Regions from separate parts of the Streptomyces sp. NPDC048696 genome, predicted to be linked through region 1. Evidence: riboswitches for the same ligand, from Rfam matches in the RefSeq annotation. Region 1 holds a riboswitch; each other region holds the start of a gene.
What was found. A riboswitch is a leader RNA that binds a small molecule or an ion and turns the genes downstream of it on or off. The one in region 1 is predicted to bind cobalamin.
Positions count from the first base shown of each region.

Region 2: linked by a shared signal. The riboswitch ahead of ACGFRG_RS18205 (HoxN/HupN/NixA family nickel/cobalt transporter) and the one ahead of ACGFRG_RS26705 (ribonucleoside-diphosphate reductase subunit alpha) in region 1 are both predicted to bind cobalamin.
Region 3: linked by a shared signal. The riboswitch ahead of ACGFRG_RS11620 (cobalamin biosynthesis protein) and the one ahead of ACGFRG_RS26705 (ribonucleoside-diphosphate reductase subunit alpha) in region 1 are both predicted to bind cobalamin.
Region 4: linked by a shared signal. The riboswitch ahead of ACGFRG_RS25105 (CbtB domain-containing protein) and the one ahead of ACGFRG_RS26705 (ribonucleoside-diphosphate reductase subunit alpha) in region 1 are both predicted to bind cobalamin.

Region 1 is NZ_JBICVJ010000013.1:184,187-187,277, reverse strand. Features, by position in the region: gene mctP (monocarboxylate uptake permease MctP) at 1-893, shown strand, start outside; cobalamin riboswitch at 1,006-1,165, shown strand; gene ACGFRG_RS26705 (ribonucleoside-diphosphate reductase subunit alpha) at 1,295-3,091, shown strand, end outside.
Region 2 is NZ_JBICVJ010000008.1:18,792-21,882, forward strand. Features, by position in the region: gene ACGFRG_RS18195 (hypothetical protein) at 1-404, opposite strand, end outside; gene ACGFRG_RS18200 (TetR/AcrR family transcriptional regulator) at 555-1,316, opposite strand; cobalamin riboswitch at 1,522-1,730, shown strand; gene ACGFRG_RS18205 (HoxN/HupN/NixA family nickel/cobalt transporter) at 1,728-2,933, shown strand; gene ACGFRG_RS18210 (AraC family transcriptional regulator) at 3,046-3,091, opposite strand, start outside.
Region 3 is NZ_JBICVJ010000004.1:553,868-556,958, reverse strand. Features, by position in the region: gene ACGFRG_RS11630 (anion permease) at 1-789, shown strand, start outside; gene ACGFRG_RS11625 (hypothetical protein) at 819-1,043, shown strand; cobalamin riboswitch at 1,150-1,292, shown strand; gene ACGFRG_RS11620 (cobalamin biosynthesis protein) at 1,400-2,329, shown strand; gene ACGFRG_RS11615 (cobyric acid synthase) at 2,326-3,091, shown strand, end outside.
Region 4 is NZ_JBICVJ010000012.1:86,637-89,727, reverse strand. Features, by position in the region: gene ACGFRG_RS25120 (hypothetical protein) at 1-203, opposite strand, end outside; tRNA gene ACGFRG_RS25115 (tRNA-Val) at 389-460, shown strand; gene ACGFRG_RS25110 (histidine phosphatase family protein) at 528-1,091, opposite strand; cobalamin riboswitch at 1,168-1,315, shown strand; gene ACGFRG_RS25105 (CbtB domain-containing protein) at 1,352-1,576, shown strand; gene ACGFRG_RS25100 (CbtA family protein) at 1,595-2,365, shown strand; gene ACGFRG_RS25095 (hypothetical protein) at 2,474-2,758, opposite strand; gene ACGFRG_RS25090 (RNA-binding S4 domain-containing protein) at 2,957-3,091, opposite strand, start outside.

The sequences.
Region 1 (3,091 bases):
GCGCGCTGGTGCCCGGCGACAAGAGCCAGTGGACGTACGCCACGCTCGCGCTCGGCTCGGCGCTCGCGCTCTTCATGTACCCGCACTCGATCACGGCGACGCTCTCCTCGCGCAGCCGCAACGTGATCCGCCGCAACACCACGATCCTGCCGCTGTACTCGCTGATGCTGGGCCTGCTCGCGCTGCTCGGCTTCATGGCGATCGCGGCCGGGGTCAAGGTCAAGAACGGCCAGCTGGCGATCCCGCAGCTGTTCGAGGACATGTTCCCGGACTGGTTCGCGGGCGTGGCGTTCGCGGCGATCGGCATCGGCGCGCTGGTGCCGGCGGCCATCATGTCGATCGCGGCCTCCAACCTGTTCACCCGCAACATCTACAAGGACTTCATCAGGCCCGACGCCACGCCCGAGCAGGAGACCAAGGTCTCCAAGCTGGTCTCGCTCCTGGTGAAGGTGGGCGCGCTGGTCTTCGTCCTGACCATGGACAAGACGGTCGCGATCAACTTCCAGCTGCTCGGCGGCATCTGGATCCTGCAGACATTCCCGGCACTGGTGGGCGGTCTGTTCACCCGCTGGTTCCACCGCTGGGCGCTGCTCGCGGGCTGGGCGGTGGGCATGGCGTACGGCACGCTCGCCGCGTACGGGGTCGCCTCCCCCACCCAGAAGCACTTCGGCGGCAGCTCCAAGGAGATCCCCGGCATCGGTGAGATCGGCTACATCGGCCTCACCGCGTTCGCCCTGAACGTCGCCGTCACCGTGGTCCTCACGGTCGCCCTGCGGGCCCTGAAGGCCCCCGACGGCGTCGACGAGACGTCCCCGGAGGACTACACGGCGGACGCGGGCGACCCGGGCGTACAGAGCGAGCTGCCGCCCGCGACGGCGGGCTCCGCGCGCTGAGCCGACCCCTCGCCGTACGCACACGGGCCGCCGGGAATCCCGGCGGCCCGTTGTCGTGTTCTGAGAAGGCGAGTTGACGCTCTGCCACCCCGCGATCTCACCGCGACACAACATGTGGGGGTGCCGCGTCGGCCCGGCACAAGATGTATGCTCGTGCTCGCTGTCGCCGCAGGGGAATCCGGTGCAAATCCGGAACTGTCCCGCAACGGTGTACTTGTACGCATTCACGTACCTGGTCAGTCCGAGGACCTGCCGACAGCGCGCCCTGGCCGGCCGGCCCGGGTGCCAGACGTCCAGGGCCTCGCGGAATGGGCAAGTGGACGCGGCGTACCCCCGCAAGGGGTGTCTCCGTGTGCCCGCACGCTCCCCGAGGCCCCGTGCCGAGCGAGGAGTGCCCCCACGTGACCATCGCCCCAGCGGATCCCGCATCAGCGATCGAAGAGCCGGCGGATGCCCCCGGGACCGCCCTGCTGCGGACCCTGACGGACTTCACCGCCGATCTGCCGGACACCGACCCCGGCCGTGTCGCCGCCGCCGCGCTGCGCGGCCGCAACGCGCGCTCGGACGAGGCGGAGCTGCGTGGGCTGGCCACCGAGGCGGCCGCCGGTCTCATCTCCGAGGACCCGGCGTACTCCCGGCTCGCCGCCCGGCTGCTGACGGTCACGATCGCCGAGGAGGCCGCGACCCAGGGCTCGGTGTCGTTCTCCGAGTCGGTCGAGGTCGGCCACCGTGAGGGCCTGATCGCGGACCGCACCGCCGACTTCGTACGGCTGCACCGCGCCCGCCTGGACGCGCTGGTCGAGGCGTCGCTCGCGGAGGGCGCCGACGACCGCTTCGGCTACTTCGGCCTGCGCACCCTCTACTCCCGCTACCTGCTGCGGCACCCGATCACCCGCCAGGTCATCGAGACCCCGCAGCACTTCATGCTCCGGGTCGCCTCGGGCCTGGCCGAGGACGACTCGGTGCGCGCCCTGGACCAGGTCGCCGCGCTGTACGGCCTGATGAGCCGCCTGGACTACCTGCCGTCCTCCCCCACGCTCTTCAACTCCGGCACCCGCCACCCGCAGATGTCGAGCTGCTACCTGCTCGACTCGCCGCTCGACGAGCTGGACTCGATCTACGACCGCTACCACCAGGTGGCGCGCCTGTCGAAGCACGCGGGCGGCATCGGCCTGTCGTACTCCCGCATCCGCTCGCGCGGTTCGCTCATCCGGGGCACCAACGGCCACTCCAACGGCATCGTCCCGTTCCTGAAGACGCTGGACGCCTCGGTCGCGGCGGTCAACCAGGGCGGGCGGCGCAAGGGCGCGGCCGCGGTCTACCTGGAGACCTGGCACTCCGACATCGAGGAGTTCCTGGAGCTGCGCGACAACACCGGTGAGGACGCCCGGCGCACGCACAACCTCAACCTGGCGCACTGGATCCCGGACGAGTTCATGCGCCGCGTCGACGCGGACGGCACCTGGTCGCTGTTCTCGCCGGCCGACGTGCCGGAGCTGGTCGACCTGTGGGGCGACGAGTTCGACGCCGCCTACCGCAAGGCCGAGGCCGCGGGTCTGGCGCAGAAGACCATCCCCGCCCGGGACCTGTACGGCCGGATGATGCGCACCCTGGCCCAGACCGGCAACGGCTGGATGACCTTCAAGGACGCCTCCAACCGCACCGCCAACCAGACGGCGGAGCCCGGCCACACGGTCCACTCCTCGAACCTCTGCACGGAGATCCTGGAGGTCACGGACGACGGCGAGACGGCCGTCTGCAACCTCGGCTCGGTCAACCTCGGCGCGTTCGTGCTCGCCTCCGGCGAGATCGACTGGGAGCGCCTGGACGAGACCGTCCGCACGGCCGTGACCTTCCTCGACCGCGTCGTCGACATCAACTTCTACCCGACCGAGCAGGCCGGCCGCTCCAACGCCAAGTGGCGTCCGGTGGGGCTGGGCGCGATGGGTCTGCAGGACGTCTTCTTCAAGCTGCGCCTGCCCTTCGACTCCCCGGAGGCGAAGGCCCTGTCCACCAGGCTCGCCGAGCGGATCATGCTGACCGCGTACGAGGCGTCCACCGACCTCGCCGAGCGGTCCGGCCCGCTGCCGGCCTGGGACAAGACCCGCACGGCGCGCGGCGTGCTGCACCCCGACCACTACGACGTCGAGCTCAACTGGCCCGAGCGCTGGGCCGCCCTGCGGGAGCGCATCGCCGCG
Region 2 (3,091 bases), on a different contig from region 1:
AACAGCAGTCCGCAGACCGCCGCGCCGAGCACCACGGTGTCGACGGAGAGCCGCCCCTCCTCGGACCAGTAGACGTCCCGCAGATGCAGGATCAGGGCGAACTCGTCGAGTACGAGCGCCGTGCCGATGCCGAAGAGTGCGGCCTCGATCTCGGCCCACGGGCGCTCGCCGCCGATCGGCGAGGCGAGGCCGAGACCGCCGATGATCATGAAGACGACGCCGAAGACCACATGGTGGATGTGGAGCCCGCCGGGCGTGACGTTCCTGGGCCACCAGGAGACCTCGGCGCGGATCATCCGCACGCTGAACCGGATGAAGAAGAACGCCCCCAGGAAGCCGAGCAGCAGGAACAGCAGCGGCTGTTTGCCCGGGTCCAGGATCTCGCGCCGGTACCAGTCGCCCATGGGTCAGGCCCGTCCGCCGGGCCGCTGCCGGTCGTCCATGCGGTCGGCCCCTTCCCGTGCCCGTCGCGCTGTGCGCAGCGTAACCAGGGCCGGGCGGACCGGCACGTCGAGGCGCTGTCCGAGGCGCCTCGACGCGGCCGGGCCCGTACGTCAGCCGGTGGCGCCGCGCGTGCGCGCGAGCCGGGCTTCGAGTCCGTCGAGTACGCAGTCGAGGCCGTCGGTGAAGCCGTCGTCGCGGGCGCTGTCCACCTGCTGCTCGCGCTGAAGGGCGTAGAGCCTGCGCAGCCTGGGGTAGGGCTCCACGGCCCGTTCGGCGGCGGGCCACAGGCCGGTCACCCACTCCTGCTCGCTCATACCGCTGCGGGCGAGCGTGGTGAGCCAGGCGGCCTCGGTCGTCGACACTCCGATGGCATACGCGGCGACGGCGTTGACGGCTCGGTCGGCCGCCTCCAGGGTGAACCCGGCCCGCTCGAACACGCCGAGCAGGCCCTCGGACATCCGCATCATGTTGGGCCCGAGCGCGGCCACCCCCGCCTCGCCGAGCACCGACACGATCCACGGGTGGCGGTGGAAGGCGGAGCGCAGGCTCTGGGCGCAGTGGGTGGCGGCCGCGCGCCACTCGTCGGGCGTGTCCGTGGTGTCCGGGACCTCGATCTCGCCGTAGATCTCGTCGACGACGAGCTCGATGAGCTCGTCCTTGTTCGCCACATGGGTGTAGAGCGAGGTGGCGCCGGCGTTGAGGCGGCTGCCGAGTTTGCGCATGCTGAGCGCGTCGATGCCCTCCGCGTCGAGCAGTTCGAGGGCGGCCGAGACGATGTGGTCCCGGCTCAGCGACGGCTGTTCACGCTTGCGGCGCTGGGGGCGGGTCCACACCGAGGGGATGCTCCGCGTCGGCTGGGTTTCGGCCGGCATCCGGCCTCCTCTCTCTCGCGCTCCAGGGTATCCGCTCGACGGCACGTTGTACGTGGCCACGAACGCCGTACGCAGCACGAACAGTGTGTGGCGCGGAGCCGGTCCGTCCGTCTTCGATGGCGGCACCCTCGGCGGCCCGACCTCGCCGGCTGTTCCGGAGCAACTGCCTCCACTTACCGGGACTTGCAGGTCAGGCGGACCCCACCTACGGTTGGCGGGCCGTGGTGTTCGGGAAGACCGGTGCAAGACCGGAGCGGCCCTCGCCACTGTGATCGGGTCCCACGTCGTTCAGGCCATGAACGGCTTCGGGTAGCCCGCCCCGTTGTGCCACTGGTGCCCGCGAGGACACCGGGAAGGCTGGGGCGGTGCGACACCCCGTAAGCCAGGAGACCGGCCACGGCATCTCGCGAAATGATCCACGAGGTGCTGGAGCGTGAACGAATGACCCTGCCCACTCCGTTTCACTGGCGGCGTGAGGACACCGTCCGAACTGCCTGGCTGCTGGCGGTGATAGCCGCCCTGCACATCGTCGCGTTCGGGATCCTCTTCCTGCTGGTGGTGCCGCGCCACTACGAGGTCGGCTCGAAGACGTTCGGCCTCGGCCTCGGCATCACCGCCTACACCCTCGGCATGCGCCATGCCTTCGACGCCGATCACATCGCGGCGATCGACAACACCACCCGCAAACTGATGGCCGACGGCAAGCGGCCGGTGTCGGTGGGCTTCTGGTTCGCCCTCGGGCACTCCAGCGTGGTGGTCGTGATGGCCGCGCTGGTCGCCGGAGGCGCCCAGCTGGCGGGCACCCTGATGAACGACGACTCGCGCACCCACCAGACGCTGGGCGTGGTGGGAACCACCGTCTCCGGCTCGTTCCTCTACCTCATCGCGGCGCTCAACCTCGTCGCTCTCGTCGGCATCCTGCGGGTCTTCCGGGCGATGCGCGCGGGCACGTACGACGAGGTGGAGCTCGAACAGCACCTGGACTCACGCGGGTTCATGAACCGCGTCCTGGGACGCTTCACCAAGTCGATCACCCGCCCCGGCCAGATGTACCCGCTGGGCTTCCTCTTCGGGCTCGGCTTCGACACCGCGACCGAGGTCACCCTGATGGTCATGGCGGGCTCCGGCGCGGCGGCCGGACTGCCCTGGTACGCGGTCCTGTGCCTGCCCCTGCTGTTCGCGGCGGGCATGAGCCTGTTCGACACCATCGACGGTACGTTCATGAACTTCGCCTACCAGTGGGCCTTCTCCAACCCGGTCCGCAAGGTGTTCTACAACCTCACCATCACCGGGCTCTCGATCGCGGTGGCCTTCCTGATCGGCACGATCGAGCTGGTGGGCGTGCTGCACGACAAACTCGACCTGAGTGACGGGCTCACCGGCTGGGTCTCCGGACTCAACCTGGACAACGTCGGGTTCATCATCGTCGGCCTCTTCGTCGCCGTGTGGGCCGCGGCCCTGGCGTACTGGCGGCTGGCCAGGGTCGAGCAGCGCTGGGCGGTGCGGGTCGCCCCGGGGGGTGCCGTGCCCGGCCAGGGCCGGGCGGGTGCGGCACCCGAGGGAGCCGCGCACGACGGGGCGCACGACGGGACCGCACCCGCCGCGGACGTCATCTGAAGGCGACGACGTCGGACTTCGCCCAGTCGGCGAACGGTAGGTGGCTGGTCGCGCGGTTCCCCGCGCCCCTCAAGGGGCGCGGGGAACCGCGGACTTCTGCATGTCCGGGAGGTCAGGTGGCGTCCCGCTCCACCGGGATCCACAGTGCCGCGTCGGCG
Region 3 (3,091 bases), on a different contig from region 1:
GACCCGGCTGCCGAGAAGGCCACCGCCAAGGGCTACCGGGCGGGCCAGATCGCCTCCGCCGGTCTCGTCTCGCTCGCCCACGGCACCAACGACGCGCAGAAGACCATGGGCATCATCACGCTCGCCCTGGTCACCGGCGGTGTGCTGCACCCGGGCGCCAACCCCCCGATGTGGGTCATCGTCTCGGCCGGCATGGCCATCGCCATGGGCACCTACCTCGGCGGCTGGCGCATCATCCGCACCATGGGCAAGGGCCTGACCGAGCTCGCGCCGCCGCAGGGCTTCGCCGCCCAGTCCGGTGCCGCGACCGTCATCCTGGCCTCCTCGCACCTCGGCTTCTCGCTCTCCACCACCCAGGTCTGCTCCGGCTCCGTGATGGGCGCCGGCCTCGGCCGCAAGGGCGGTGTGGTCCGCTGGTCCACCGCGACCCGGATGTTCGTCGCGTGGGGCCTGACCCTGCCGGCCGCGGGTCTGGTCGGCGCCGGCGCCGAGTTCCTGACCGGCCAGGGCACCTGGGGCATCGTCCTGGTGGCGATCCTGCTGGTCGGTGGCTCCGGCTTCATCTGGAAGCTGTCGCGCCGCGAGCCGGTCTCGCACGCCGACGTCACCAACACCCCGGCCGACGCCGTGACCGAGGCCCCGGCCGAGCCCGCGGGTGTCGTCACCACCGCGATCGCCGCGGTCACCCCGCCCCCGACCGTCGCCGCCGTGGCCGCCGATCTGACGGCCACCATCCCGGCCCCGGCCCCAGTGGCCCCCGCCGACCCGGCCCGCCCGGCCGCCGTCTGACCCGGCCGCGCACCCTCTAAGGAATCGTCATGCACATCGACTGGGCAGCTCTCGGCACCGTCTTCGGTGTCAGCCTCATCGTCACCGTCGGCCTGGTGGGCCTGTTCACCGTCGGGATCGTCGGCCTCAGCAAGCAGCAGTCGGCCGCGTCCGGCAAGGGCAACGTCGCCCTGGCCCGCACCACCGCCTACGCCTGCTTCGCGCTCTGCGCGGCGGCCGTCGCGTACGGCATCAACCTGATCGTCGCCAAGTAGCGGCGACGTCCCACGCGTCTCCCGAACCGCCCTCCGCTCCCTGCGGAGGGCGGTTCGCTGTGTGCCTCGGCACACTCTCCCGTCGCAGGTCAGCAGCGAGTTGACGGGCGTTGCCGGGCGTGGTGGACTGCCCGAGCCATTTACGGCGGCAGAAGAGGAAGCCGGTGCGAATCCGGCGCGGTCCCGCCACTGTCATCGGGGAATGAACCCCGTGAGCCAGGAACTCTCACCGCCGGTCGACGTCGTACCAGGGCGCGGACACCCTGAGTGAGGACATACCGCCATGCGCGCCTGCCTGTTGCCGGCACCCCCCAGAAGTACCGGAGCTCTCCGCGGCATCGCGGCGGACTGACCCCATGCGTGCCGATCGCACTTTCGCGTACGGCGCCACCGCCGGGCTCCTCGGCGACCTGCTCCTGGGCGATCCGCGCCGGGGGCACCCGGTCGCCGCGTTCGGCCGCGCCGCGGCCGCCGTCGAGCGCGCGCTGTGGCGCGACCACCGGGGCTGGGGCGCACTGCACACCGCCGTGTGCGCCGGCGGCGCCGCGAGCGCCGCGCTGCTCGCCACGCGCGCGACGCGCGGCCGTCCCGCCGCGTCCGTCGCGCTGACCGCCGCCGCCACCTGGGCCGTCGTGGGCGGCACTTCGCTGGGCCGGGAGGCGCGCGCGATCGGCGCGGCGCTCGAAGCCGGGGACACCGAGGCCGCCCGCGCGCGGCTGCCGCATCTGTGCGGGCGCGACCCGCAGTCCCTGGACGCGCCGGGCATCGCGCGCGCGGTCGTCGAGTCCGTCGCCGAGAACACCTCCGACGCCGTGGTCGGCGCGCTGGTGTGGGGCGCGCTCGCGGGGGTGCCCGGCCTGGTGGCGTTCCGGGCGGTCAACACCCTGGACGCGATGGTCGGTCACCGTTCGCCGCGCCATCTGCGCTACGGGTGGGCCTCGGCACGCCTGGACGACGTGGCGGGCTGGCCCGGCGCCCGGCTCACCGCCGCGCTCGCCGTGGCCGCCGGGGGCGCGCCGCGCGCCGCCGCGCGCGCGTGGCGGGCCGACGCCCGCAAGCACCCGAGCCCCAACGCCGGCCCCGTCGAGGCGTCGTTCGCGGGCGCCCTCGGCGTACGCCTCGGCGGCACCCTCTCCTACGGCGGCAGGGTCGAGCACCGTCCCGTGCTCAACAACGGCGGGCGGGCCGTGGAAGTTCCGGACATCGAGCGGGCGGTGAGGCTGTCGCGGCGGGTGGGCTGGCTGGCGCTGGGAGTGGCGATCGCGGTGAGGAAGGTACGTACATGAGGGGCGGACTGCTGGTCGCGGGCACCACGTCCGACGCCGGGAAGAGCGTCGTCACCGCCGGGATCTGCCGGTGGCTGGTGCGCCAGGGCGTCAAAGTGGCGCCCTTCAAGGGACAGAACATGTCCCTCAACTCCTTCGTCACGCGCGAGGGCGCCGAGATCGGGCGCGCCCAGGCCATGCAGGCCCAGGCCGCGCGCGTGGAGCCGTCGGCGCTGATGAACCCCGTGCTGCTCAAGCCGGGGAGCGACCGGTCGAGCCAGGTCGTACTGATGGGCAAGCCGGTGGGCGAACTGAGCGCCAGCGGCTACCACGGCGGGCGCCAGGAAGCGCTTCTCGGGACCGTCGTGGACTGTCTGGAGCGGCTGCGGGGCACATATGACGCCGTGATCTGCGAGGGGGCGGGCAGTCCGGCCGAGATCAACCTGCGGCGTACCGACATCGTCAACATGGGCATCGCGCGCGCCGCGAGGCTCCCGGTGGTCGTGGTCGGCGACATCGACCGGGGCGGGGTCTTCGCCTCGTTCTTCGGTACGACGGCGCTGCTGAGCCCCGAGGACCAGGCGCTGGTCGCCGGGTACATCGTCAACAAGTTCCGCGGCGACGTCTCGTTGCTCCAGCCCGGCATCGACATGCTGCGCGGCCTCACCGGGCGGCACACGTACGGGATCCTGCCGTACGCGCACGGGCTCGGCATCGACGAGGAGGACGGCCTGCGGGTCTCCCTGCGCGGCGCCGTGCGCGAGTCGGTCGTCGCGCCGCCGG
Region 4 (3,091 bases), on a different contig from region 1:
ACGCTCTCCCCGCGCCCGCCGAACCACCGCCGCGTCCCGCCCCCGGCGAACGCCCCGGGCAGCACGGCGACCCCGACGACCAGCGGCAGCGCGGCGAGCGCCAGCACATCGCGCAGCTGCCGCCGCACCCCGGCGGCCCGCACTACGACACCGGGGACGATGGCACCCGCTCTGCTGTACGGCCGCGCGTGTGTCGCCGTCACATCCCTCTCCCGTGCCGTGTCCGCCTGCCGGTTCATTCTCCCACCTGGTAATGACGAACACACCGGTCGTTTAGTTCGCGCTCACCCGGCCCGCGGGATCATCCCAAAGAACGGGTTTGCAGCTCTGCCCGGGGAGGCATGTACGCTGTTCCCTCATCCACGGATCCCTTCCACGGATGTGTCACGGGCGTGTAGCTCAGTGGTAGAGCGCTGCTCTTACAAAGCAGATGTCGGCGGTTCGAAACCGTCCATGCCCACCCTTGACGAAGGCCCCCGCCGTTCCCGGCGGGGGCCTTCGCCGTACCCCCTGACCTCGTCCGTTCCTCAGCTCTCCAGGGGACGCCCGCAGCGCAGGTTCCAGCGGCCCGAGCGGCCCGACAGCTCGGTGACGGTCAGCGGGGCCACGTCCAGGCGCCAGAACGCCGGGGGCGGCAGGGTCAGCGCGTGCGTGGTCGCCGCGCGGATCACCGCCGGGGACGCGACCGCCAGCACCCGGCCGCCCTCGGCGGGCAGCGTGTCCAGCCACGCGCCCACGCGCGCGACGAGCGCGAGCAGGCTCTCCCCGCCGTGCGGCGCGGCCGCCGGATCCGTGAGCCAGGCACGCACCCCCGCCGGGTCCGCGCCGCTCAGCTCGTCGAGCCGCCGCCCGCGCCAGGTGCCCAGATCCCAGGCGGCCAGGGCCGGTTCGGAACAGGTGGGCAGCCCCCGCGCCAACTCGTAGAGCGACGACGGCGGTTTGAGCCGACGCCCCGGCACCGGCAGGGCCGCCGCCGCGTCCTGGACCCGGCGCACGGCGGCGTCGTCCGGGGCGGCGGTGTCGTCGCCGACCCGCGCCTCGCGCGCGTAGCGGTCGGCCGGCGGTGAGATCAACATCACGCGTACGGTCATGAGGCAAGCAGAACACGGGCGTTCACGCACTTGGCGCGGGGGTTGTGCTCCCGCGCGCCGTAGCGGCGCGGACCGTCACGCGGTACGGTCTCGTGGACATAAAGACGGTGTGAAGGAAGCCCGGTGGAACTCCGGCACGGTCGCGCCACTGTGAACCCGGCGAGCTCCCTCGAAGAGGGAGCGAAGACGGGGAAGTCAGACCCACCACCGTCGACAAAGGCACCAACGACCGGGACGCGTGTTCCCCAGGAGGTTCTGCCATGGCACTTTCCGCTGCCCCCGCGCCGAGCGCACCAGCCACCCCCGCGATCACTCCCATCTCCCTGAAGGCGATCGCCCCCTGGGCCCTCTTCTTCGGCATCCTCATGCTCGTGCTGCTCTACTTCGTCGGCTCCGAGCAGGGCGCCACCAGCGTCTTCTCCGGCGAGAACGTCCACGAGTGGCTGCACGACGGGCGCCACCTCCTCGGCTTCCCCTGCCACTGAGACCCGGGGTACCGACTCGTGAACTCCCTGTCCGTCAGGGCGCTGTTGGTGCGTGGCATGCTCGCCGGTCTGGTGGCCGGCGCGTTGGCGCTCGCCGTGGCGTACTTCCTGGGCGAGCCCCGGGTGGACTCGGCCATCGCCTTCGAGGACGCGCACGCGCACGAACACGGCGAAGAGGTCTTCAGCCGCACCTTGCAGTCCACCGGCGGTCTCGCCACCGGTGTGCTGGTGTTCGGCGTGGCGGTGGGCGGTATCGCCGCCCTCGCGTTCTGCGTCGCACTCGGCCGCCTCGGCCGGTTCGGGCCGCGCGCCACGGCGGCGTTCGTGTCCATGGGCGCGCTGCTGACCGTCTACGTGGTGCCGTTCCTCAAGTACCCGGCGAACCCGCCGTCCGTCGGGGACCCCGACACGATCGGCAAACGCACCGCCCTGTATTTCCTGATGATCGCGCTGAGCGTGCTGCTCGCCGTCGGTGCCGTGATCCTCGGCCGCCGGCTCGCGCCGCGCCTGGGCAACTGGAACGCGTCCGTCGCCGCGTCGGCCGCCTTCCTGGTCGCGGTCGGGCTCGCGTACGCGTTCCTGCCCGCCGTCAACGAGGTGCCGAAGGACTTCCCGGCGACGCTGCTCTGGCAGTTCCGCCTGGCGGCCCTCGCGATGCAGGTCACGCTGTGGGCCGGCTTCGGTCTCCTCTTCGGCCACCTCGCCGAACGGCTCCTGGTGCCCGCGCCCGCGAAGGCCGAGCGCCCGGCGGGTACGTCCGCCAACACCACGGCGGCGTCCGCGCACTGACGCTTATCGCCACAGAAGGCACGCACGAGGGCCCCGGACCGTTCGACGGTCCGGGGCCCTCGCGCGCGTGGGTGGTGCTGACTGTCGGGTGGTGCTGATGGCGCTCGTTCAGTCCGGGCGGCGCAGCGAGAAGAAGCGGCTCTGCCGCTCCCTGCGGTAACGCCGCTCCCACCGGGCCATACGGTCCCGGCGGTCACGATAGGACCGGTAGTCCGTGTCGACGCCACGGCCCGAGCCGCCGGCTCCGGACGAGCCGCCGGACGGTGCCGTGGAGCGGCCACGGCGTGGGGCGCTGAAGAGTACGGCCACCACGGCGACGCAGAGCACTATGCCGCCGAGACTGAAGCCGAAGCCGTACAGGACCAGCGCCAGGACGAGAATCCACAGGATCATGGCGTGTTCCTCTGGGGACGGTTCGGGGGCTCCCCTGGCCCCCGCGCCCTCCAAGTTACTCCGGTACGGCGGGAGTTGGCCTCCGAGTTACGTTCCGGCCAACGCCGCGCGCGGAGCCGTATCCGGCCGATGTCGTACCCGGGATCGTCCCCCGGTCGGTGTCCCGCCCGGCCTTCGGGCGGTGACGCGCGCGTGCGCTCAGAGTCCGCGCAGGCGCTCCATCTCGCGGCGGTCGCGCTTGGTCGGGCGGCCCATGCCCCGGTCGCGCACGCCCGCGGCCAGCACGTCCGCGCGCGGGGGCGGCGGCGGGCTGTTGTCGACGTACGCCTCCAC